Regions from separate parts of the Blautia acetigignens genome, predicted to be linked through region 3. Evidence: riboswitches for the same ligand, from Rfam matches in the RefSeq annotation. Region 3 holds a riboswitch; each other region holds the start of a gene.
The links. A riboswitch is a leader RNA that binds a small molecule or an ion and turns the genes downstream of it on or off. The one in region 3 is predicted to bind cyclic di-GMP.
Positions count from the first base shown of each region.

Region 1 (5,993 bases), on a different contig from region 3:
GACTTTTCTAAATCAGAATAACCACTTGGATTTGCTTTATGTAAACCTTACTTTATACAAAAATGTAATTTAGAGGTGCCTATTATGACTCTTAATCAACTCCGCTACTTCTGCACTGCCAGCCGCTGCCACAGCATCACCAAAGCAGCCGAAGAATTATATGTCACCCAGCCCACCGTGTCCGTAGCCATCCGTGACCTGGAAATCGAATTTGGAATCAGTCTTTTTTACCGGAAAGGAAATCAGCTGATCCTTACCCAGGAGGGAGAGGCACTTTACGAAAAAGCCACCTACATTCTTCAGTACTGCACCGAGCTTCAGGCTGACTACTCCAGCATGGCAAGAGTGAAACCGCCTCTTCGCATCGGGATTCCGCCCATGCTGAGCACGGTCTTTTTTCCGGAACTGCTCACTGCCTTTCGCCGGGAGCATCCGGAAATTGCTGTCGTTCTGGAAGAATACGGCTCTGTCCGCGCCTGCAATCTGGTTCAGGATGACACCCTGGATCTGGCTCTGGTTAATATGGAGCAGTATAATATTGATAAATTCCATAATGCGGTTCTGGCAAATGACCAGGTTGTTTTTTGTGTGAGTAAAGACCACCGACTGGCGGACAAAAAATCGGTTACTACCAAAGAAATGTCAAAAGAAGATATGGTTTTCTTCAACGCTGATTCCGTGCAGAACCAGCTGTTAAAAACACGGTTCGAAATGGACGGCTACACGCCTAATATCGTCATGCGCAGCAGCCAGATCTACACGACCCTGCAGTTTGTAAAAACCGGAAAATACGGCTGCTTCCTTTATACCAGCATGACTGACAAATTTGCCAGCTCCGGGATCGTCGGCATTCCCCTTAATCCGCCTGTTCGCGTAAAAATTGGAATGGTCTGGAAAAAGGGAAAATACATCAGCGGAGATATGCAGAAATTCCTGAACTTTACCAGGATGTACTACAGGGAACATCCGCTGACGCAGAAGAGTTCTGCGCCGTAAAGTTAATCATCAGAATACAAAAAGATACTACTTACCAGTAATATACTCATAAGTAGTATCTTTCCAATTTTACTAAATAAAGTACTCAATAACCTCTTCCACCGGCACTCTGGTTTTCTCATTATAAACCAGCACAGCCTCCCGGGCATTTACTTTTCCAAGGGCATACAGGACGTCTTCTTCACGGTTGAAATACCGGAAAGGCACTTCCCGGTTGTATGCTCTTGGATGTTCCAGATCAATGAGGATATCTTTTTCCTCGTAAGGCTCATCCCAATAATAAGGATCAAACAGCAAAATACTGCCGTCCTTCACTCCGGTAAGGAGCACATAATGGGGTTCATCCAGAAACAGTCTTACCACGGCTGCCCCGCCATGACTCAGTGCCTGGTTAATCCTACTCCCCGGACCTATGTACACCTCAGATCCCGACAAATATTCACTGCTTACCGTCATCATCCCAAGGTTCCCAAACTCATTCAGCCAATTGGAAAGAAACATCATGGCCGCCCTGGATGTACCTCTTTTTCCCGGAATGCCTTCTTTGCTGTAGCAGTCCAGACAGTAAAGCATGGTATTTCGGATCACCTCCGGCGGGATCTCATCCCTGTCAAACAGATAAATAATCGCATTCAACATGGATGTGGGTCCGCAGTCATATTCTGAAATCTGATAATGCAATGGATTTTTCACGATTTATGCCCCCTCTTTTGTACAACTCCTCAAATAATATGTCATTATAAAAATGCTACTTACAAGCATGATACTTATAAGCAGCATATTATATGGTTCCTGTTTTTTCAATAAGAAATTATATTGTATTTCCCTTCCGTCACAAACAGCTTATTTCACTGGAATCTTAAACACAATTTTCTTCGCAGGTGCCGGCTCGTCTGCTGCAACTCCTGGCATGTGTCCGTCATCCGGTGCATAGAAGCCGAACATTCCCGGCTCCAGTACCGTATACCCCTGCCATGGACCAGCCACATAAAGAATAGAATCACTCTCCGGTGTCATGTCATTCTCCACTGTAAGATTCCGCAAAGAAGCCCAGTAGATTTTCTCTTTTCCCTCTATTAGATACTGTAAATCACAATATTTCTTGTGGGATTCCATCTGTGAGCCCTCTAACGGTCTTGTAGTATAACTCTGCACAGAGGCAAACACACCATTTTCCAGATCATATCTGCCCGCCGGAAGATTTTCCTTCTTCTGCTTCTCAATAAATGCCAGAACCATGTCTGCATACTCCTGCAAATCTCCATAAAGATGCAGCTTGTCCGCATAATCTGTAATCATAAAAACTTCCCCCTCCATTTTTTACTTGACTGCTTCATCATCGCAGTCCTCTGTTTTTCAGGTAATTTGATTATATTAGTTTAAATGGATTCGCGCCATTACATTTTGCCTGACTTCTGATTTTCTTTTCGAGAAAATACGTCTCTACAGCCACCGTCTCAGCACATCCCTGAGCCGTGTCATGTCCAGTGGTTTGGAGATGTGTTCGTTCATTCCTGCATTTTTGGCAAGCAAAATGTCTTCTGCAAAGGCATTGGCAGTCATGGCTACAATGGGGATAGTTTTTCCGTCCTGTTTGTGGAGCGAACGGATTGCTGCCGCCTGCCTGTTCTCCCCTTCAGTCCATGCCAGCGGAGAAATTGCTATGGATTTAAACTGCTTCTCATTCATTGTGCAGTACTCGAACCGGAAAATATCCTCCGGCTTTTTCAGCCTGCTCCTGATATTTTCCGGGGAAAAGGCCTCTTCCAGGGTAAGCTCACTGGAAACCGTCTTAAACTTAGACGCCATAGCTGCCACAATTTGATCCCCTGGCTGATAAGCTTAAGATTCTCCTGCATCTGCATTTCGCCTTTACCGCTGATATATCGAAACCGATCATTTTCAATATAAGCACAGTTTTTTCCATAAACCACATTTTTCAGTGATCCAGAGGTTCTGTTCATAAATTCCTCATAGCTGTACCCAAGATTATGCAGGAAAAATTCACTGATATAAGCAATCGTCAAATTTTCATCATAATATCCTGCAATAAAACCAACGGCGTGATTGTGGTAAATTGTTGATTGTATTGCAGAATAAGCTTCCTCACTAAGCTACAGTTCCTCAACGGAATACAAAAGTTCCTCTTTATATAACTGTTTCTTCATTTTCACTCTACTCCATCTATATAAAAAAACACATACTGCAGCATTCGCCATAGTATGTGTTCCTATCCCGATTATTCTGCAGCTGGCTGCCATTTTACAGGCCCTATAGTTTTGCGTCACAGCCTTTCGACTGCTTTGCCCATTTATAAATTTGTTTAGAACATTGTATACAATCTCTCTCTGAATTGCAATTGTTTTTCAACAGGTTTCCTAATTTATTTTTATCCGTTTTGCCATTTCCTCACGAAAGAAAAACCTTGTAATTTGTTTCTAAATATAGTACAATTGTACCTACAGATTTGTCCTGTTAGTTTAACGGATAAAACAAGCGCCTCCTAAGCGCTAGCTGTGGGTTCGATTCCCGCACGGGACGCTTATCTAGGAAAGCGGGTGAAACTCCAACGGAGGTGTTGGAATTTCACTCGCTTTTTGTTTTTCCCAGACTGACAGCTCAAAATTTATATCTGCATCGGAGGCATTATATGCTGACAATCATATACGGAGACGAACCGCAAAGTATTTACAATACGAATGTTTATTTTAAAAATACTTATGATCCGGAATGGTTTGAAACAGAACTTGCCAGAAAAATGGTTGAAGATATTGATCACTCAAATATTTTAAGCAGTGAATGTATTAGCAGTCCTGTTCTGGGACAAATCCCACCAGAAAGATTATCTGGCGGAGTCAAGACTTTGTTATTGATTCTAAATGAGCCAGACAAAATTTTTAATGCATCTGCATGTGGTGATAATTGCGCAAAATGGCTGTTAGAAATTGGAAAGATCAAGGACATAACAATTAATCTCAGGCATATGATGGACTTTGGAAAAAATACTGCCTTTGAAATAAAAGTAAAAAACGGAGGCGAACTTGTCCATTCCATGCGTGAACTGCTTCCAATAGCCAGTAAATATCTAAATGAAATGAAACCGGAGTGATAAGCATGAAAGGTTCTCATAGAATAATTGTTGAATCACGAAAAGTAAAATATGATTTTATTATAAAACGAAATATCACAATTCTTACAGGAGACAGTGGTTCAGGAAAAACCGTATTAATTGATCTCATTCATGATTACAGAAGATACGGTGCTGACAGCGGAGTACAACTCTCTTGTGACCGTGCATGCCGTACAATTGATAGTGAAGACTGGGAAAGAGAATTAAAAGAAATTTCAGATAGCATCATATTTATTGATGAGGGAAATCGTTTTCTAAAGTCAAAAAAATTTGCAGAACTGGTACAAGGTTCTGATAACTATTTCGTAATTGCAACCCGCGAAAAGCTTCCAACGCTTCCCTACAGCATTAATGAAATATACGGTTTTCGTGAATCCGGCAAATTCCATAATACCAGACAGACTTATAACGAACTGTATCATTTATACGGTGAAATTTCCGCAGAAACTACCATAGTTCCGCAAATGATAATTACAGAAGATTCCAATTCCGGTTACCAATTTTTTTCTGAATTAGCAAAAGCTCAAAAGATTACTTGTATTTCAGCAGATGGAAAATCAAATATCATTCAAAAGCTGGAAGAAAATCGAGATATAAAAGGAACAAAACTTATTATAGCTGATGGAGCTGCTTTTGGTTCTGAAATGCGTGAGCTAAATGTATATTTAAATAACATCGAAAATGCGGCGCTATATGCGCCGGAATCTTTTGAATGGCTGTTGCTCTCATGCAATATTATACCAAATATAAATGTGCAAAATATTTTGCAAAAACCGGAAGACTATATAGAAAGCAAGGACTTTGTCAGCTGGGAAAGATTTTTTACTGCACTGCTGATAGATAAAACCAAAACTTCTTCTGTATGGTCTTACACCAAAAAGAAACTCTCAAAAGCATATTTGTCTTCTAAAGTTATAAATTCAGTAAAGAAATTTATGAAATTGATTAAATGGGTATAATCGCCGGGCCACTCGCTTCAAGGTGGCTCGGCGATTATCTATAAGTCTGCTTAACTTACTTCTCTTTCATCTTAAACGCAGCCTTTCCATTTTGTTTCACGTTATACAACGCGGAATCGGCGTTTCGGCACAGGGAGATGAAATCTTCGCCCTGATCTGGGAAAGCGGCTCCGCCGGCGCTGGCTGACAGCTGCACCTGTTCGCCGGTTGGAAGCGTCAAGTGAGAAATCATCCTCTGGAAATCTGCCATATAGTTCTGCACTTCTTCCACCGTCAGGTTCTTTAAATAAACTACAAACTCGTCACCGCCATATCGGCCGATAATACTTTCCGCAGGGAAACACTTCTTCATGGTTTCTGCAAAATGCTTCAGGCAGAAGTCTCCATTATTATGTCCATATGTATCGTTATAGCTTTTGAAATTATCCACATCAATAAAAATGAAAACCCCCGGCGTCTTTTTATACATTTCATCTTCCACAGACTTCTGAAATGCCCGGCGGTTAAGGATTCCGGTAAGAAAATCTATAGCGGACAGTCCCATATAAAGCTGTTTATCCTTTTTTTCCAGCTTCCCGATGCATTGACATCACCGCTGCTGATACAGGTAACATAATTCTGTGAATTCGCATTTAACAGCTGAACACTGATTTTTCCCTGAAGCAGTTCATAAACTCCCAGCTGTCTGAGGTTCTCTATCATAATAGACACATACAGACTGTGAATCTGCGAGGAATCCTTCACCGGGACAAAAACTGTCATAATCATATTTCCAGTCTGGCTGGACTGATAGGGATCTGAATTAAAGGATTGCTCTGATTCCAGTGCCTGCTGATTCAGATTCTTCTGCAGACGCTCCAGAATTTTTTCCGGTGTCTCCCCTTCCATGGACTGAATCATTTTCACAT
Region 1 covers NZ_JAOQJM010000009.1:90,596-96,588, forward strand. The annotation lists gene OCV70_RS11995 (LysR family transcriptional regulator) at 85-996, shown strand; gene OCV70_RS12000 (hypothetical protein) at 1,069-1,689, opposite strand; gene OCV70_RS12005 (NanQ anomerase/TabA/YiaL family protein) at 1,840-2,295, opposite strand; gene OCV70_RS12010 (response regulator) at 2,440-2,814, opposite strand; cyclic di-GMP riboswitch class I at 3,239-3,314, opposite strand; tRNA gene OCV70_RS12015 (tRNA-Arg) at 3,466-3,537, shown strand; gene OCV70_RS12020 (DUF4869 domain-containing protein) at 3,647-4,105, shown strand; gene OCV70_RS12025 (P-loop NTPase family protein) at 4,111-5,085, shown strand; gene OCV70_RS12030 (GGDEF domain-containing protein) at 5,141-5,629, opposite strand; gene OCV70_RS12035 (hypothetical protein) at 5,611-5,993, opposite strand, start outside.
Region 1: linked by a shared signal. The riboswitch ahead of OCV70_RS12010 (response regulator) and the one ahead of OCV70_RS14500 (ATP-binding protein) in region 3 are both predicted to bind cyclic di-GMP.

Region 2 (5,993 bases), on a different contig from region 3:
GCCTTACCAATACAGGGGTGAATACGTCAAAGCTGAACCGGCTGGAGCATTTTATCCGTAACTTTGAAACAGAGGGAAAAAACATGTCCGGGGAAGAGCTTCACAGCTATCTGGATGAGATTGAAAGGATCCATGGCCTTTATTCCCCGGCAGCCCTGGGACTGGCTGCCGCCATTGCATGCTGTGGATTTACCTTTCTTTTAGGCGGAGGACCAGTAGAGATGTTTTGTGCTTTTATTGGAGCAGGACTTGGAAATTTCCTTCGCTGCAAGCTGACCAAGCATCATTTTACTTTGTTTCTGGGTATTGTTACATCTGTCTCCCTGGCATGCTTTGTATATGCAGGATTATTAAAATTAGGGGAAATCCTGTTTGGGATTTCCATTCAGCATGAAGCAGGATATATCTGTGCCATGCTTTTTATCATCCCTGGCTTCCCCTTTATTACCAGCGGAATCGACCTGGCAAAGCTGGATATGCGTTCTGGTATGGAAAGGCTTACTTATGCACTGATTATTGTCCTGGTAGCCACTATGTCTGCCTGGATCATGGCCATGCTTCTTCACTTACAGCCGGTGGATTTTATAAAGATCCATATGTCTGCTGCAATGTGGATTCTCACACGGCTTATTGCAAGCTTTTTCGGCGTGTTCGGTTTCTCCATCATGTTTAACAGTCCGGTAAGGCTTGCCTGTTCTACGGCAGTACTTGGTGCAATTGCAAATACCCTGCGGCTGGAGCTTGTGGATCTCGCCACCTTACCTCCGGCAGTGGCCGCATTTATCGGAGCTCTGACAGCTGGGCTTCTGGCCTCCCTTCTGAAAAATAAGGTGGGCTATCCAAGGATTTCCGTGACAGTGCCTTCTATTGTGATCATGGTACCGGGGCTTTATTTATACCGTGGATTTTATAACCTTGGAATCATGTCCTTATCCCTTTCCGCATCCTGGTTTGCAGCTGCGCTTCTGATCATTGCAGCACTTCCGCTGGGACTGATCTTTGCAAGGATTTTGACAGATAAGGCGTTTCGGTATTGTACCTGACTTGAATTGCAAACAGGTGCAAGCTGCTAAACCGGTCCGGCAAAAGGAGGTGGCTGATATGTTAAGTATGATTTCCTATGCTGAAGAAAACGGCGAAAAAAAGGCGAAAACCGCTTAGGGACGCTTATGAATATGATAGAGAAGTATATTGCGGATAAAATAACATCTTTATGTGAAAAACGTGATATCAGTAAATACAGATTATCACAGTTTTTTCAGGAAGGTAATTCGGAGAATCTGACAGAAAAACAGAAAGAAGTTCTAAGGGTTTGAAAAATCATTCCTGCAATCTGCACGCCCCACTTTGCGGTATATTTCACCCGAATTCGGCCTACGTAGCCCGGATGTTTTCCTTGTGCAAAGCGGAGTAAGGGGGTATAATAAAATCAGTTTTTTGTATAATTTTAAAAGCTATAATAAGGAAATCGGCAAACCAGATGAAAATTTGGGACGCAAAGCTACAGGACCTGTAAAATGGTAGCCAGTTGCATAAAGTGAGGTGCACTGTCTGTTTGGCAGTGCTTTTATTATAACATGAATTATTAATAGTACATGATAGGTAATTGCGAAACAAGTTCGCAATCCTGATTAAAAAGCGGTAAGAATCCTGCAACGCAGAATTCTTAAGATGAAAAGTAGGTGCTTTTAAATTTAGACATGACTAAAAGACTTCCCAGATAAACTGCGAAGTCATGAGATGGATGCTTTTGTATCTCTGGAGGAATCCATCTGGTCTGAATAGGGAATATCTTCGGTTACTACTATTGGCAAATCGGGCATATATTTTGCAATAAATAAAGAGTCCTTTTTTTAAGGCAGATCTGTATAAGAAGTACTTTACGCTTGAGTATAATCGGAGTCTTACAGGCGGAGAAAAATCCTGGGTGAAAGAAAAACTTACGGGTATGCTGGCAGAATATATCTCTTATGCCAAAGACTGTCTGGGGAATCAGACACTGAAATTTAAGATACAGGACTGCAATGATTATGATGAAATGCTTCAGGCACTGATATATGATAACGATCAAGACTTCAAGAGTGTTCCACTTACAAATATACTCGTACTTTTAAGAAAGGCAAGAAAAGCAGAAGCTGTCGCAAAATGTCATCGGGAACTTATGATCTGATACTTATGGATATCCAGATGCCAAACATGGATGGCTATCAGGCAACCCAGTGTATCCGGCATTTAAATGATAAAAAGAAGGCAGAGATCCCGATCATTGCCATGACAGCAAATGCTTTTGAGGAAGACAAAAAAGAGCATTTGATGCGGGCATGAATGAACATATAGCGAAACCCATTGATATTGAGAAACTGAGAGTGGCCATTCTTTCTGTATTGAATAAACAGAAAAACTGACAGACTGGGAAGAACAACAGCAGGATAATAAAGATGAAAAGAATAAATAAAAAGATAGGAAAAAATAAGAATAAAAGATTATGTTTGAGCATTTTTGCAATTATTATGCTGCTTTTTGTATCAGCTTCTGTTTATGCGTCGGAAATAAAAAGTGACGGGAAAACAACTCAGGCAATGGAGGAAGAAAATAAAACCGTGAGAGTCGGGTATTTTCCATATTCCAATTTTCAGGAAGGAGGTTCCGGGGAACACAAGCAGGGAGCAGGCTATGAGTATCTTCAGAAAATTTCTTATATAACCGGCTGGAAGTATGAATATGTCTATGCTTCCTTTAAAGAGTGCCTGGATATGCTGGAAGCTGGAGAAATAGATATACTTGGAAATGTCAGTTATACACAGGAAAGAGCAGAAGCTATCAATTTTTCTTCTTATGAGGAGCTAACGGAACGATACTGGATCTATACCAGAGAGGACCATGCGGACCTTACGGATGGTGATCTAAAGCAGATAAATGGCTGCCGTATCGGTGTTGCAGATGGAAGCTATCAGAAAGAACTTCTGGAAAAATGGCTGGACAGCAATCAGATCCAGGCAGAGGTTGTTGCCTGTAAAGGCTATGATGAAATGATAGAAAAACTGGATGCAGATGAACTGGAGGCTCTTGTGATTCCGGCACTGTCTGTCAACAGCGATTTTATTGCCATTGCCAATATCGGGGCAAGTGACTGTTATTTTGGTGTATCAAAATCCAGACCAGATCTGTTAAAGGAATTAAATTCTGCCCTGGAAGAAATCAACAACACAGAAACGGACTACAGCAGCAAGCTGTATGCCCGTTATGAAGGAAAAGCGGTCATAAATTATGCACTCAACAAGGAAGAAAAACAATGGCTGGATGCACATGAAAATACAATCCGTGTGGGATATCTAAAGGATAATCTTCCTTTTTGCGGTGAAGAAAATGGGAAACTGACAGGAATCCTTGGAACCGTTTTGGACACTGTCCAGGAAAAATATGAAATCACGATCAAGGCAGTTCCCTGTTCCACGGGAGTGCAGATGAACGAGGCATTGCAATCTGGTGAAATAGATATTGCCGGTCCTATCATTCAGGATCTTTATATGCAGGAACAGTTTCAGGTGGTTTTGACGGATGTAATCTTTGATATTACGCCGGTTGTTATTTACCAGGGGAAAGAATATAGCAGCAGTCTCTCTGCAATCGCAGCGACAGAGACCTCACTGTATTCGGAATTGATGGTGTCCCTTCTTTTTCCAGATGCAGAGATCAAACAATATGACACACAAGAGGAATGCCTGGAGGCAGTAGCAAAGGGAAAAGTAGGAGCAACGGTTATTCCCTCTTCAAAAATCAATCTTCTTAATGAAAGTCCACTGACCAAAAGTCTGTCATTTGCAGAAATGGCAAAACGGCAGGAATTAGCGATGTTTACAACGAGAGGAAACAGAAGAGCAGCTACCATTATCAATAAAGCAATTGAGCAGTCATCCAATATTTTAAATGGCGTTGTCCTTGCGCAGAATTCCGTTTCAGAAAAGAAAATGACCTTGCAGGATGTCCTTGCAGAGTATGCCGACTTCGCTATCGGAATTTCATTTGTGATTATTTTTGTACTGCTTCTTCTGGTCTATTTCCTTTCCGTAAGCAGGAAAAAACAAATGGAAGCGTTGAAAGAAGCACAGAATGCAAATGCGGCGAATATTGCAAAAACAACATTCCTGAACCATATGTCCCATGACATCAGGACACCAATGAATGCAATTGTCGGATTTACAGATATTGCCCTGAAGAGGAAGCCGGACGAAGAAGTGGAGAATTGTCTGAAAAAGATCAGGCAGAGTTCCGAATATCTGATGACACTGATCAACGATGTGTTGGATATCAGCCGCATTGAAAGTGGTAAACTGGAATATAAACCAGTACCGGTAGATCTCAGGGATATGATAAATACTGTTTTGTCGATTGCAAGGGGATATATGGAAAACCGTGACCTTAATTTTTATGTTTCAAGAGAAGAACTTAAAAACCCCTATGTAATGGCAGATGAACTCAGAATCAGGGAAGTATTGCTCAACATTATCAGCAATGCAGTCAAATTTACAAAAGACGGAGGCACTATTTCATTTATTGCAGAAAACAGTCTGGGTAATGATGAGCACCATATAATCGTGCGCTATCGTATATCGGATACCGGAATTGGTATGAGTGAGGAATTCCAGGCAAGAATATTTGATGAGTTCAGTCAGGAAAATGATGGAGCAAGAACCAGTTATAAGGGAACCGGACTGGGAATGGCCATTGCCAAACAGTATGTAAATCTTATGGGTGGGAAAATTGAAGTCAGCAGCAGACAAGGTATTGGCTCAACCTTTACGGTAGAAATCCCCCTGCTTATAGCAGAACAGGTATTGACTGAAAAGGAAGAAAATTTAAGGAAAGATATGGATTTACAGGGTTTGCATGTTCTTTTGGCAGAGGACAATGATTTAAATGCGGAGATAGCAGTAGTTTTATTGGAAGAAAAAGGGATGGTTGTAACCAGGACTGTAGATGGCAAATCTGCTCTGACACAGTTTTGCAATACAGCTCCCGGGACTTTTGATCTGATCTTGATGGATATTATGATGCCGGAAATGAATGGATATGAATCGACAAAAGCCATCCGAAATCTGCCGGACCGTCCGGACGGAAAGAAAATACCTATTATTGCAATGACGGCAAATGCATTTGCAGAGGATGTACAGGCTGCTTTGAATGCCGGGATGAATGATCATGTGGCCAAGCCAGTTGATATGGAGATTCTGATATCTGTCATCACAAAATATATAGAACGATGATTCAGGTGTTAAAAATGGATTGAAAATTTAACATGGAATGGAGCTTGAATATTTGGTACTAAAAAGTGGACGATTTCGATCATTTAGTTGCGATAGTAATAAAATATATTGAAAAAAGTAGGAGAAATTCAGTTGTTAGAGAAAGCAGTTCAGTCTGCAATATATGAAAAAGCTCTTAAAAATCATTATATAGAAATTCTGTATATTGATTTTGAAGATACAGGAAAATGCATAAAGCTTCATCAGGATACGAAGCTGCGTAGTGGTGAAAACATTTTCCCAGAGTCGGATGAGCAGATGTTTGAGGATTATATCTGTGAGAAAATTATGCGTTATGCATCTGGTGATACAGAGGATCTTAACCGGGTAAAGCAGCAGATGATGCTGTTGCAGAAGAATGAAGAATTGTCAAATGCACTTCATTATAGCCAAAAACGGGATGAAGAGCTTACAAAGGCATTGGAGACGCCGTACCATAGAAGCAGCCAGTTTCAGCTTTGACTCTTTTTTCTGCCACATACGATATCCCAGAGGTACAGACAGATAGAGTGCATGGACATGGTTCTTTACCGGGATACAAAGCATGATACTTACAAAGCAGTGACCATTAAGGCAGCTGGAACCATTATGTGCTGCGTGGTCAAAAAGTTTTGTGATTTTGCACAACTTTGATTGACAAGAAAATAACATTTCGGTATAATTGACGTAGTGTATCGCGGAAAAGTATAG
Region 2 covers NZ_JAOQJM010000004.1:138,468-144,460, reverse strand. The annotation lists gene OCV70_RS07230 (threonine/serine exporter family protein) at 1-1,043, shown strand, start outside; gene OCV70_RS19675 (DUF6783 domain-containing protein) at 1,259-1,363, opposite strand; gene OCV70_RS19670 (DUF6783 domain-containing protein) at 1,334-1,414, shown strand; cyclic di-GMP riboswitch class I at 1,461-1,536, shown strand; gene OCV70_RS07225 (hypothetical protein) at 1,928-2,170, shown strand; partial or broken gene OCV70_RS07220 (response regulator) at 2,155-2,405, shown strand; gene OCV70_RS07215 (ATP-binding protein) at 2,439-5,264, shown strand; gene OCV70_RS07210 (hypothetical protein) at 5,397-5,765, shown strand.
Region 2: linked by a shared signal. The riboswitch ahead of OCV70_RS07225 (hypothetical protein) and the one ahead of OCV70_RS14500 (ATP-binding protein) in region 3 are both predicted to bind cyclic di-GMP.

Region 3 (5,993 bases):
ATAACCGGCATCATGATATCCATTAATATCAAATTATATTCTCCTGGCTTTGCCCGGGCAAAAATATCCACTGCCTCTTTTCCATTCCATGCACAGCGAACCAGCATGTTCTCATTTTCCAATATAAATTGTGCAATTTCCATATTCAATTCATTATCTTCAACAAGAAGTGCTCTTTTTCCTTTCAGTGAAACATTCTCAACGGATGATTCTGGCATTTTTGATTCTCTGTCTGAGGAAATCTGGAACGGCAATGTAATCACAAATGAAGTTCCTTCATCCACTTTACTGGTAAAACAAATCTGCCCTCCCATCAGTTTTACTAACTGGCTGACAATAGTCATTCCCAGACCAGTTCCCATATTTGCTTTCTGTTCCAGTCTGTTTTCCTGTGTAAAAGGTTCAAACAAATGCTCCTGAAACTCTTCACTCATCCCAATTCCATTATCTGTACAGGTAAATTCGAATACTGCGGTCCGGTCATCAGAACTGATTTCCTGGCAGCCAACAATAATCTTGCCACCCACATGATTATAATTTACTGCATTACTTCCTATATTCTGCAGGATCTGCTGAAGATGAAGAGGACTTCCAACCAATTGATTATGTATGATATTGACAGCTCCCAGGTTCAGTGAAATTCCCTTTTCATGTCCCTGCATCTCAACAATACCGGTCGATTCTCCCAGCACCTTGCGTAAATCGAAAGTTTTTTCTTCCAGCTGCAATGTTCCAGATTCCATTTTATTCATATCCAGGATATCATTCACAAGATTCAGAAGAAATCCAGATGCTGTCAGGACTTTATCTCTGCACTCCTGCTGTTTTTGCAGATCTTCCGGAAAATGGTTTGCAATCTGCGTAATTCCACGGATTCCATTGATTGGAGTCCGGATATCATGACTCATTCGTCTGAGAAAATCAGTTTTTGAAATATTCGCTTTTTCCGCTTCCTGGGCAATTCTTTTCAACTGTTCCTGATATTCGAACTCTTGCTTTTTTTCTTCCGTAATGTCACGTGCTACATAAAGCACCTCCGTAACAGTTCCGTTTGCATCACGCTGCTTCACAATGAATCGTCCCATATGCCAGTGCCCGTCTGCAGCAAGATATTCTCTCGCAATCGTCTCTTCCTGCTGCAGCCTGGCTGCCAGCGTTGTAACCTCAAAGAACTCCCGCATGGTTTTTTGATCCTCTCTGGAAACAACACTTTTCCGTGCGGTACGAAATGCTTCTGAAGCACATCCGTGACTGCCTGTCAACCGATGCATCACCTCGCCCCCGACAACTTCTTCAAAACTGTCTGTTCGTAGGTTCATAGAATAAATCGTCCAGTAAATCTTTGAAATTGCGGATATGACTGCATTGCTTTCCTGTGCTTCTTTCAGTGATTTTTTCAGAGTAACATTTTCAGAAATATCAAGGAATGTGGTTAGTATTGTTTTTTTCCCGTCTGATGTATAAAAAATTTCCGTCTTCGCAATCGCCGGTGTCAGATGTCCCTTTCCGTCAGGGATTACACATTCATAAGAAACAGCTCCGTCATGGTACCGCATATCCATCAGTTTCTCAATTACATTCTGATTTAAATAGGACACAGCCCCTATGAGCCTGCCCAGATTTTCCTGTGCTTCCCCAACTGTCTCCACTCCATAGATGCGCATAGCTTCTGCATTCATATGGACAAGCTCATGCTCTGGCAAGGTATAGGACAGCACTCCAACACTTATCGTATCCAGAAGTTCTTTATAATAAGAAATCTGGTTTTTGTTTTCATCCTTTAAATGCTGGTTCTGTTGCAGCAATCGGTTCTCCAGAAGTTTTTCTTTTTCAAAATGGACAATATCTCCTGCTTCCTGATGATAGCCCACAATCCTGATCATGTTGTCTGGAGATGGGACTCTCCTTCCTGTACAGCGTATATAAATGACTCCCTTTACAGGATGCATATAACGGTAAACAGCTTCTGATTCATGGCTTTTCAGTTCTTCCATGTAATCCCAGAAGCACTCCCTCTCCTGCGGATAAATATGTTCTGCCACATACTCCATACATTTTTCCGGAGACAAATCTTCTGTAATTCCAAACAGTTCATCTGTGATTTCATCTGTATACAGTCTTGTCTTTTTTCCTTCTTCAGACTCTACTTTCCAGAATCCAGAGTTTCCTGCCTGAAAATATGCCTGTATATCCTCATCGTTCAACTTTTTCATAAACATGTCCCTCTCGAATAATATCTTTAGATATACAAATTAAAAGCACTGCCAAACAGACAGCCCCACCTCATTTCATGCAACTGGCTGCCATTTTACAGGCCCTGTAGCTTTGCGTCCCAGACTTTCATCTGGTTTGCTGATTTCCTTATTATAGCTTTTAAAATTATGCAAAAAACTGATTTTATTATACCCCCCTTACTCCACTTTACACAAGGAAAACATCACCGCCTTAATGCCAAAAAAAGCCGGAAGCCACTTTGCTACCCGTGACCTCCGACTCGTTGTGCTTATTCTAATCAGTCCTTACATCCAAATCAGATCCTCAGCCTCATGGATATCCTTCACGCTTTTTTACCAGAGTATATAAGTTCCGGCTTCGTCATCATAATAGTACCAGCCATTTCCTCTTCCGATTGGCTCTCCATTTCCGTCTGACTGCTGATATGGGATATAGGTTCCGGTTTCCGGATCCCAGGAGTACAGATCATAAGGATCTTGTACATTTTCCTCTGCCTCAGAGGTCTGGACTGTTTCATTCCACTCTACGCCGGATTCATCGATCCAGGTGTCTACGCCATCAAAGGTATATACCGTATTGGTCCGGTCCATATATCTGCCATCAGCCAGTTTATAAACTGTTGTGGTATCACCCCTCAGATTTACAAGCATGGCAGTATCTGGTCCTGGGAAGTCGGTTTGTTCTGTCTGGGACTGATAATTACAATCAGATGACTGCCCGGCATCCGGCTGTCCATCCTGGTTGTCCTGACCGCTCGTCACATCTGTTTCTGTAGGTTCCATCGCTACAGCATCCTCACGATTCTCAGGAAGCTGTACCACATCTTTGATAGTTTCAATTGCCTCAATTTTTGAGCTGCCCCATGGATACCCTTTGCCAGTATAACCAGCTGACGAAAGCAGTTCTTCAGCATTCTCTCCAAGGAGTTCCTGGTATGCATCATATACATCTGCCATCTTCTGGGAAAATTCCGCCTGTTCGTCGTTTCCTTTATCCGACAGCCACCGGACAGTCTCACTTTTGATTTCTTCCTGACTAAGGCTGGTTTCGGTTCCCCAGTCCAGAAGATTGGCTGCCATTTTTACAGTTTTTAAGGAACTGCCTGCTGTTCCAGGCTGGACATCCGTGTTGATTTCATTCAGCATATTGTCCAGTTCTGTAACGGCAGAAGAGGTAGTTGTGGTATTTTGAGAGGTTTCATTCCCAGCTATAGAAGCCTCTGTGCTTTTCGCCTCCTGCTTTGCACTGCTGTTCATTGTCATGGTGCCTGTTACATCAGATCCGTTGCAGGCACTTGCTGTAATGGCCATGGCTGTTAAAATTAATAACAATACTGACTTTTTCATAATCTTGTCTCCTCATTTTTTGTTATTTCATAACTCCAAAATTCTTTTTCTGAAACACTTTGTTCCATATGTTCTTCTTTTGCCCATGCAGGGATGTGGAAATTTCCTGTTTCCGGTTCTCTGACGTGGAAATCAATCCTGTCAAACATTTCTTTCAACTCCTTTATTATCACTTTTGATGTTTTATTTTGTAAATCTGACTGATACATACTCTTTGCTCCAATCTACTAATTTGTTCATTTTAGAGTAAAACAAAAGACCCAGTAACTGCTTCCTATAAATCAGTACAGTTCTGCCTGGATCCGGATGGTATCCAGGGTATTATAGAGGAAATGGGGATTGACCTGGCTTTTCAGGTACAGCATGGACATCTTCTGTTCTGTAAGCTCTGCGCGGATAATGTCCGGGTTCTCCAGGGTCAGGTAAAAAGTCAGGGTCATCAGCGTGATCCCCATTCCGCTGATCAGCCAGGTGTGGTGCAGCCCTTGGAGCACACAGACCATCAATTCTACGATTAGGGCTCCCTAACTATGTCTTGGAATATTACTTTTTGGTCTCTTCTTTTGCTTCCAGAATTGCCTGTTTTTTAGAAAATCATCCTTGCAAAAAAATGCACCGACTCACATATTACAGCTCCGCCAGTATCTGGCTTCCTTTCTTTTTCAACCATCTATATAAAACCAGACATAAAAGGAAAGTAATTCCTGTGAATATTCCTGTATATCCTGCAAAGCCCATTTTCCACAGGTCGGTCATTAAATAACCGGCTGCAAACAAAAGCGTATATAAAAATCCTCCAAAAAGATTAACCGCAACACAGGCACTCTGTTTTATTGGTGCCAGTTCACTGGTCCAATTTAGATTTGGCATTTTGAGACCCAGGAAAAGTCCTGACAGTGCCATCAATAATAAAAATCCCAAACCCAGTACAAAGCTTAAAAGTAGTTGTTCCCATGGACAGATTCCTGTCACTGCCATGCAAATAACACAGAACAGCATAGGGATCCCTGTCAGCCCTGCATGCAGGAGCAGTTTAGCTCTTAGTACCTGCCAGGGTGTAATGGGAAGTGACTGAATCAGCCAGAGGTTTTTCCCCTCTAATGAAACAGATGGCGCTGACATATCATTCATGGATGCCAGGGCACAAAGGGCTGCACAAAGGATCAGCATAACCGAGCCCGGCCGATCCCAAAATACCTGGTTCAAGATCATACATAAACCTTTTCCCTTTACCAGAAATGCAATACCTGCAACAGGCAGAAGAATAATTCCAAGCCCACAGTTCAGCATATAATTGGGACTGGAGGTAAAATGAAGGACTTCCCTTCCAAGCAGTGCTGTCGGAATGCTTTTGCATTTTACTGTTTTTTCCCGGTAAACCTTATGCTCCGTTTTTCCTGTGGAGGTTGCAATTTTCAAAAAGCTTTTTGACATCATAAGCCACATAACAGCGAAAAAAACCAGAACTGCCGCCATCACCACAAACAATGCTCCCAAATCACCTGTACCAGACATTCCCAGTAAATATACCGGATATGCAAAAGATTTTACCTGCATTCCATATACCGCTGCATTTGCCAGCAGTTCGCTGATCAGCCTTTGTGCCTGGAAAGAGATAAAATAATATCCACCAAAGAAAGCCAGGGAAATAATCACAGTGATAAAGCTTTTATGTTTCAGCCTCAGGCTGATCTTTGCCACAATCCAGCCAAGGGCACAGGAAAGTGTCATTACAAATATGGAAATTAGTACCAGATATAAAATACCACCTGCCACTGCTTTTACAGAGAATTCCACAGTAACCCAGTAAACAATCACTGCCGGAAGTGTTACAGCACCTGAATACATCAGCCCCATCAGGTATACACTCATCAGCCTTGAGATCATGATCACAGAAACCTGTATGGGAAGGGAAAGAAGCAGATCATTATCTTTTGAAAGATAAAGGCTGGAAAATGTATTAAATACACTTCCGAATGCTCCAAGCAGTATGGCTGTCAATCCCATGAGGGCAAAATAAAACCATTCTACCTCTGCCTCCGCCATTGGCTTACAGATCATAAGTGCCATGCCGGTAAATATTCCACCAAGCACGCCCACCATCAGCATAACAAACAATACAACATACGCAGCCGTCGCACCCTTTGAGTATGCCTTATTCTTTTTTGCGTTATAAAAATAGCTTCTGAAAATCTCTATCAACTGCTTTTTTACTAAAACCTTCAGCATTTTTCTTCCTCCAGTTCCAGGAAGACATCTTCCAGGGAATCATCACCTTTTACTTCATCCATGGTTCCGGAGCGGATCAGTTGTCCTCCCTTGATAATTGCCACTTTATCGCACAGCTTTTCTGCCACTTCCAGCACATGGGTGGAAAAAAATATGGCACTGCCTCCAGCGCAGACCTCGTGC
Region 3 covers NZ_JAOQJM010000014.1:6,862-12,854, forward strand. The annotation lists gene OCV70_RS14500 (ATP-binding protein) at 1-2,213, opposite strand, end outside; cyclic di-GMP riboswitch class I at 2,289-2,364, opposite strand; gene OCV70_RS14505 (hypothetical protein) at 2,568-3,581, opposite strand; gene OCV70_RS14510 (hypothetical protein) at 3,578-3,790, opposite strand; gene OCV70_RS14515 (sensor histidine kinase) at 3,863-4,084, opposite strand; gene OCV70_RS14520 (hypothetical protein) at 4,209-5,810, opposite strand; gene OCV70_RS14525 (ABC transporter ATP-binding protein) at 5,804-5,993, opposite strand, start outside.

Region 4 (5,993 bases), on a different contig from region 3:
CATTTATGTAGGATACAAGTACTATGAAACAGCTGCACAGGAAGGTGCGATTGATTACGATAAGACTGTACAGTATCCATTTGGATATGGTCTGAGTTACACGGAATTTGAACAGAAAATGGGTGAACTGGAGGAAAAAGACGGACAGATTTCTGTAGATGTAGAAGTAACCAACACCGGAGATGTTGCCGGAAAAGATGTAGTAGAAGTGTATTATAAACCGCCATATACAAATGGCGGAATTGAGAAAGCATCTGCAAATCTGATCGAGTTTGCAAAAACAGATCTGCTTCAGCCGGGAGAATCTCAGATTGTTACAGCTACATTCAGTATAGAAGATATGGCCTCTTATGATGAGAATACTGCAAAAGCATATGTTCTTGAAAAAGGCGATTATATGATTTCTATCAACAGCGATTCACATACTGTGCTGGATCAGAAAACTTATACTGCAGATAAAGATGTAGTATATAAGGGAGAAAATAAAAGAGCATCAGATGATACTGCAGCAACAAATGTATTTGAAGATGCAAAAGGCGATGTGACATATTTATCACGAGCAGATCATTTTGCAAATTATGAAGAGGCTACAGCAGCACCGGCATCTGCAGAGCTGGGTGAGCCATATGTTTCTGAATATCATCTGAACAGCAACTTTGATAAGACTACATACCTCAATGATGAGGATGTAATGCCGACAACGGGAGCAGATAATGGACTTACATTAGCTGATATGCGTGATGCTGATTATGACGATCCTCGTTGGGAAAAACTTCTGGATCAGCTTACTGTTGACGAAATGACAAATATGATTGCAATGGCTGGTTATCAGACAGCAGCCATGGATTCTGTGGGAAAAGTGGCTACACTTGATTTCGATGGACCAGCAGCAATTAATAACAACTTTACAGGAGTTGGTTCTATTGGATTTCCAATTGAAGTTGTGGTTGCTTCCACATGGAATAAGGAACTTGCACAGGCCTGGGGTGAATACATGGGCAAGATCAGTCAGGAAATGGGTGCAGAGGGCTGGTATGCACCAGGTATGAATACTCATAGAACTGCATTTGGAGCAAGAAACTATGAATACTTTTCAGAAGATGGAGTTCTTGCAGGAAATATGGGAGCAAAAGCAGTAGAAGGAGCAAGAAAATATGGAGTTTATTCTTATATCAAACATTTTGCTCTGTATGAGGGAAATGCAAAGATGGTAAGTGTCTGGTCAAATGAGCAGGCAATCCGGGAAATCTATCTGAAACCATTTGAAATTTCTGTAAAACAGGGTGGCGCAAATGCGGTTATGGTTTCCTGGAGCTTCCTTGGAGATAAATGGACTGGAGAAAGCAGTAACCTTATGAATACAGTTCTCAGAGATGAATGGGGATTCAGGGGAATGGCGCTTACAGACTTCTTCCGAAACAATGGTCATGGATTTATGAATGCAGATGCAGCTTTGGCGAATGGAGTAGATGCAATGTTGTCCACATTCAACGGAGAAGAGAACAATGTAGCCAATCCGGAGCATCCAACATCTGTACTTCAGATGAGGAATGCCTGCAAAAATGTCATGTATACAGTTGTAAGCAGCTGGGCTTATGATGGAGAACATGAAGAAACAGGTATGGAAAACTGGAAAAAAGCAGGAATTGGTATCGACATTGTAATAGCACTTTTCATGGCAGGAATGGAAGTACTGGTAATCAGAGGATATAAGAAAAGAAAGAATGCTGAATAAGGATGAAAGTGGGATGGAATCAAAGCTTCGGTTACCTATACAGGTGACAGAGACGGAGCTGAGGTTGTTCAGACGTATGTAAGAAAAGTAGAAGAACAGTTCGAGTATATGTATCGGCTGTTCTTTTTTTATTTTCGAACGTTAAAACGGTAATGTTTATCTTGTGTATAGTAGAACATTAGAGTATAATAAAACCAGTTTTTTGCATAAGTTTAAAAGCCATAATAAGGAAATCGGCAAACCAGATGAAAATCTGGGACGCAAAGCTACAGGGCCTGTAAAATGGCAGCCAGTTGCATGAAATGAGATGCACTGTCTGTTTGACAGTGCTTTTTTTGCGGAATGACTTATCAACAGAAGATGAAAGGAAAATTATGAAATTGAAAAAAATATTTGGTGTATCTGTTGTAACTGTGCTGTTATGTCTTACGGGCTGTACGAATAAAAAAGCTTATTTATGAAGAACGGCTGAATCAGATGGATGAAGTGACCCATCAGATGTTTTTAAATCTGGAAGATGTTATGGGCACAAAATGGGATTATGTCCAGGTACAATTCATGTGCTTTATCATTCTGTTTGCAGTTGTTGCGGCAGTTTGTGTAATTACAGCTATCGTAACAGTGCTTAGAAAAAAACAGAGTGAAGCAATTGAAGTTGAAAGAGAAAATAACACAAAACTGGAAACAATCAATAAGACGATTCCAATCATTGCCATGACTGCCAATGCATTTTCGGAGGATATCCAGTATTCCTTTGCGGCTGGTATGAACGTACATATTTCAAAACCGGTTGAGATGAAGGTACTGGAAAAGACAATCAGAAGCATAAAATTCGTGGGGGTATCGAACCGCAGGTCACTGAACAGTGACAAATGAAAAGTAACCAGACATAAAAAAATCGAAAAGGATAGTTAGGAATAGATAGAAAATGAAAGGAAAAAGAGTGATTGCAGGCATTCTGCTTGCGGGAATTTTAGCAGTCACCCTGGCAGGGTGTAAAAACACAGATAACACGAAAGAAGAAAACGAAAAGCCTATTATTACCCTCGGCAGCGACAACTATCCACCATATAATTATCTGAATGAGGATGGTGTACCGACGGGAATTGATGTAGAACTGGCTACAGAAGCTTTCAAAAGAATGGGATATCAGGTGGAGGTTGTCCAGATCAACTGGGAGAAGAAAAAAGAAATGGTGGAAAGCGGAGAGATTGACTGTATCATGGGCTGCTTTTCCATGGAAGGGCGTCTTGATGATTACCGCTGGGCGGGACCATATATAGCAAGCCGTCAGGTGGTTGCGGTAAATGAGAATAGTGATATCTATACACTGAGTGACCTGGAGGGAAAGAACCTGGCTGTTCAGTCCACAACCAAACCGGAAGGCATCTTTCTGAACCGGACGGATGAGAGAATCCCAAAGCTGGGCAATCTGATCAGCCTGGGACACAGGGAGCTGATCTATACGTTTCTGGGAAAAGGATATGTAGATGCAGTCGCCGCACATGAGGAATCTATTGTTCAGTATATGAAAGATTATGATGCAAGCTTCCGTATTCTGGAAGAGCCTTTGATGATCACTGGAATAGGTGTTGCTTTTGCAAAAGATGATGACAGAGGAATCTGTGAACAGATGAGCCAGACACTGGAAGAAATGCGTCAGGATGGCACATCCTTGAAAATTATTGAAAAATATCTGGATGATCCCCAGAAGTATCTGGAGGTGGATGATCTTGGATATTAAGAAAAAAGAAAAACGAATCCAGCTGCTCGGCGGTCTGATTGGAATCTGTGTGGCTGTAGCCTCTCTGTTTTATTTCTTTCACGCAGAAAAAGAGGAAGCAGAGAAAAGAATGGTGGAGATTGTAAACTATGTGAAAGTGCAGTGCTCCACCTACACCCATTATAATGAATCTTCAGAATCCAAAAGTCTTCTCCGTGCCATTGAAAGTGCCAGACAGATGAGTACAAATATCGACATGGAAACAGAAAATGATGGTCAGCTAAGTCAGGAGTTCCTGAAAGAAAATCTGCAGACTCTCTGGGTGGATGGTATCATTGTACTGGATACAGAGGGAAAGATAGACTGTGAATACAGCACGGATGAATCTCTGGCCAATGAAATTACGGCATATCTGCAAAAAGATATTATTATGGATTTTGCCGGATATGAAGAAAGATCTTATTCAGAACGGTTTGCCAGGGAAGACGGATCCTATATTGATGTTGCAGCCTGTGCCAGAAAAGATGCACCGGGTATTGTGGCAATCTACTATTACACACCTCCTGAATTTGCCAGAAATTATACACTGACGATACAGGGACTTTTAAATGGTTATAGTATCCAGAAAGATGGAACGATTATTGTTGCAGACGAGGGGATCGTTGTTGCCAGCAATGATGAGAGCTTGCTGGGGCAGAATACGGCTGACAACGAAGTTGTTCAGGCAATGAAGAGGCATACAGATAGTCAACACATTTACCATTTGAAAAATGAAGGAATCGGATGTTACGGAATCATGCTTAAGCAGAGAGATTATTATATCTATGCGTATCTTCCGGATACAGAAGTGTTCCATAATCTTCCATTAAGTGTGATAAGCGTTATTTTTCTTTATTTTCTGATGTTTAGTATATTCTGGTTCTGGACATACAGAACCAATCTGGCACACCGGAAACAGGAACAGGAAAAAGATGAAAAATATAAAGCAGAACTTCTGATAGCAGCAAAAAAGGCAGAAGCAGCCAATGAGACAAAAACAGAGCTTCTACAGCGAATGAGTCATGATATCCGGACTCCAATCAATGGAATCTGTGGCATGGTAAATATGGCAGATCATTATGCAGATGATATAGAAAAGCAGACAGAATACAGAACAAAGGTGAAAGAGGCATCCAATCTGCTGCTGGAACTGGTAAATGATGTTCTGGACATGAGTAAGCTTGAGTCAGGTGAAATCGTTCTGGAAAAGATTCCATTTAATCTGAACAAAATTTTCATGGAAGTATTTGTTGTGATCGAGCAGATGGCAGCAGAACAGAATATCCGGATCAAATGGGAGAAGAAAGAAATCACGCACTGTGCTCTTATTGGAAGTCCGGGATATGTGAAACGTGTGATGATGAATATTCTGTCCAATGCGGTGAAATATAACAGAGAAAACGGACATATCTATATCAGCTGCATTGAAATTCCATCCGAACAGCCAGAAATGACGACAATGGAATTTGTCTGCCAGGATACAGGAATCGGAATGACTGAGGAGTTCCAGAAATGTGTGTTTGAACCATTTGCACAGGAACATACGGGAAGCCGCACAAAGTTTGCCGGAACCGGACTGGGAATGGCCATTTCAAGGAAGCTGGTCGAGAAAATGGATGGAACCATTACTTTTGAAAGTGAAAAAGGCGTAGGGACGACATTTGTGATCCGGGTTCCATTTAAAATAGATCTGGATGCGGATAAACATGAAGAACAGACGGATGCATCAGAAAAATCTATAAAGGGGTTGAATATTCTTCTGGCAGAAGATAATGAGCTGAATATGGAAATCGCCGAATTTATGCTTCAGAATGAAGGCGCTCACGTGTCAAAAGCATGGAATGGACAGGAAGCGATCGAAGTATTCAAAAAAAGTGAGCCTGGTGAATTTGATGTCATTCTTATGGACATTATGATGCCGATCATGAATGGTTATGAAGCTACAAAAATAATCAGGTCTCTGGACAGAGAGGATGCAAAGGTAATACCGATCATTGCAATGACAGCAAATGCGTTCACGGAGGACAGAATAAGAGCAAAAGAAGCAGGAATGGATGAACATGTTGCTAAGCCTGTTGATGTGGAATTACTGGTAAAAGTAATTCATAAATTGGTGAAATAATTGATAGGGTAATGTTAAATAAGCGGTGCACACACACTGAAAGGTGTGTGTCAGAATCTTTTCTTATATTTTTTATAGTGAAAGATTGCTTGAAGTGCGGTAAGGAATATGGTATCATAATAGAACGTATATTCGATTAAAGCAAGGCGGTGAATAAGATTGACGAATACTGGCAAAATACAGGCAATCCGGTCTGTCCTTTTATTGAATGATCCGGATAAAAGCCAGTATATTAAACTTCTGGAAGATCTGGGAGATTTGCTGCGGGGCAGGTTCTTCCGGTTCTGGTGCGGATGAAGGATGTTTCTGGTCCGTTTTACAGATACGGGCGGCGGAATACAGGTGAAGGCTCACAGGCTGTTTGCAACGAGGGA
Region 4 covers NZ_JAOQJM010000002.1:202,093-208,085, reverse strand. The annotation lists gene OCV70_RS03800 (glycoside hydrolase family 3 N-terminal domain-containing protein) at 1-1,735, shown strand, start outside; cyclic di-GMP riboswitch class I at 1,961-2,036, shown strand; gene OCV70_RS20065 (response regulator) at 2,213-2,611, shown strand; gene OCV70_RS03790 (substrate-binding periplasmic protein) at 2,664-3,479, shown strand; gene OCV70_RS03785 (ATP-binding protein) at 3,463-5,619, shown strand.
Region 4: linked by a shared signal. The riboswitch ahead of OCV70_RS20065 (response regulator) and the one ahead of OCV70_RS14500 (ATP-binding protein) in region 3 are both predicted to bind cyclic di-GMP.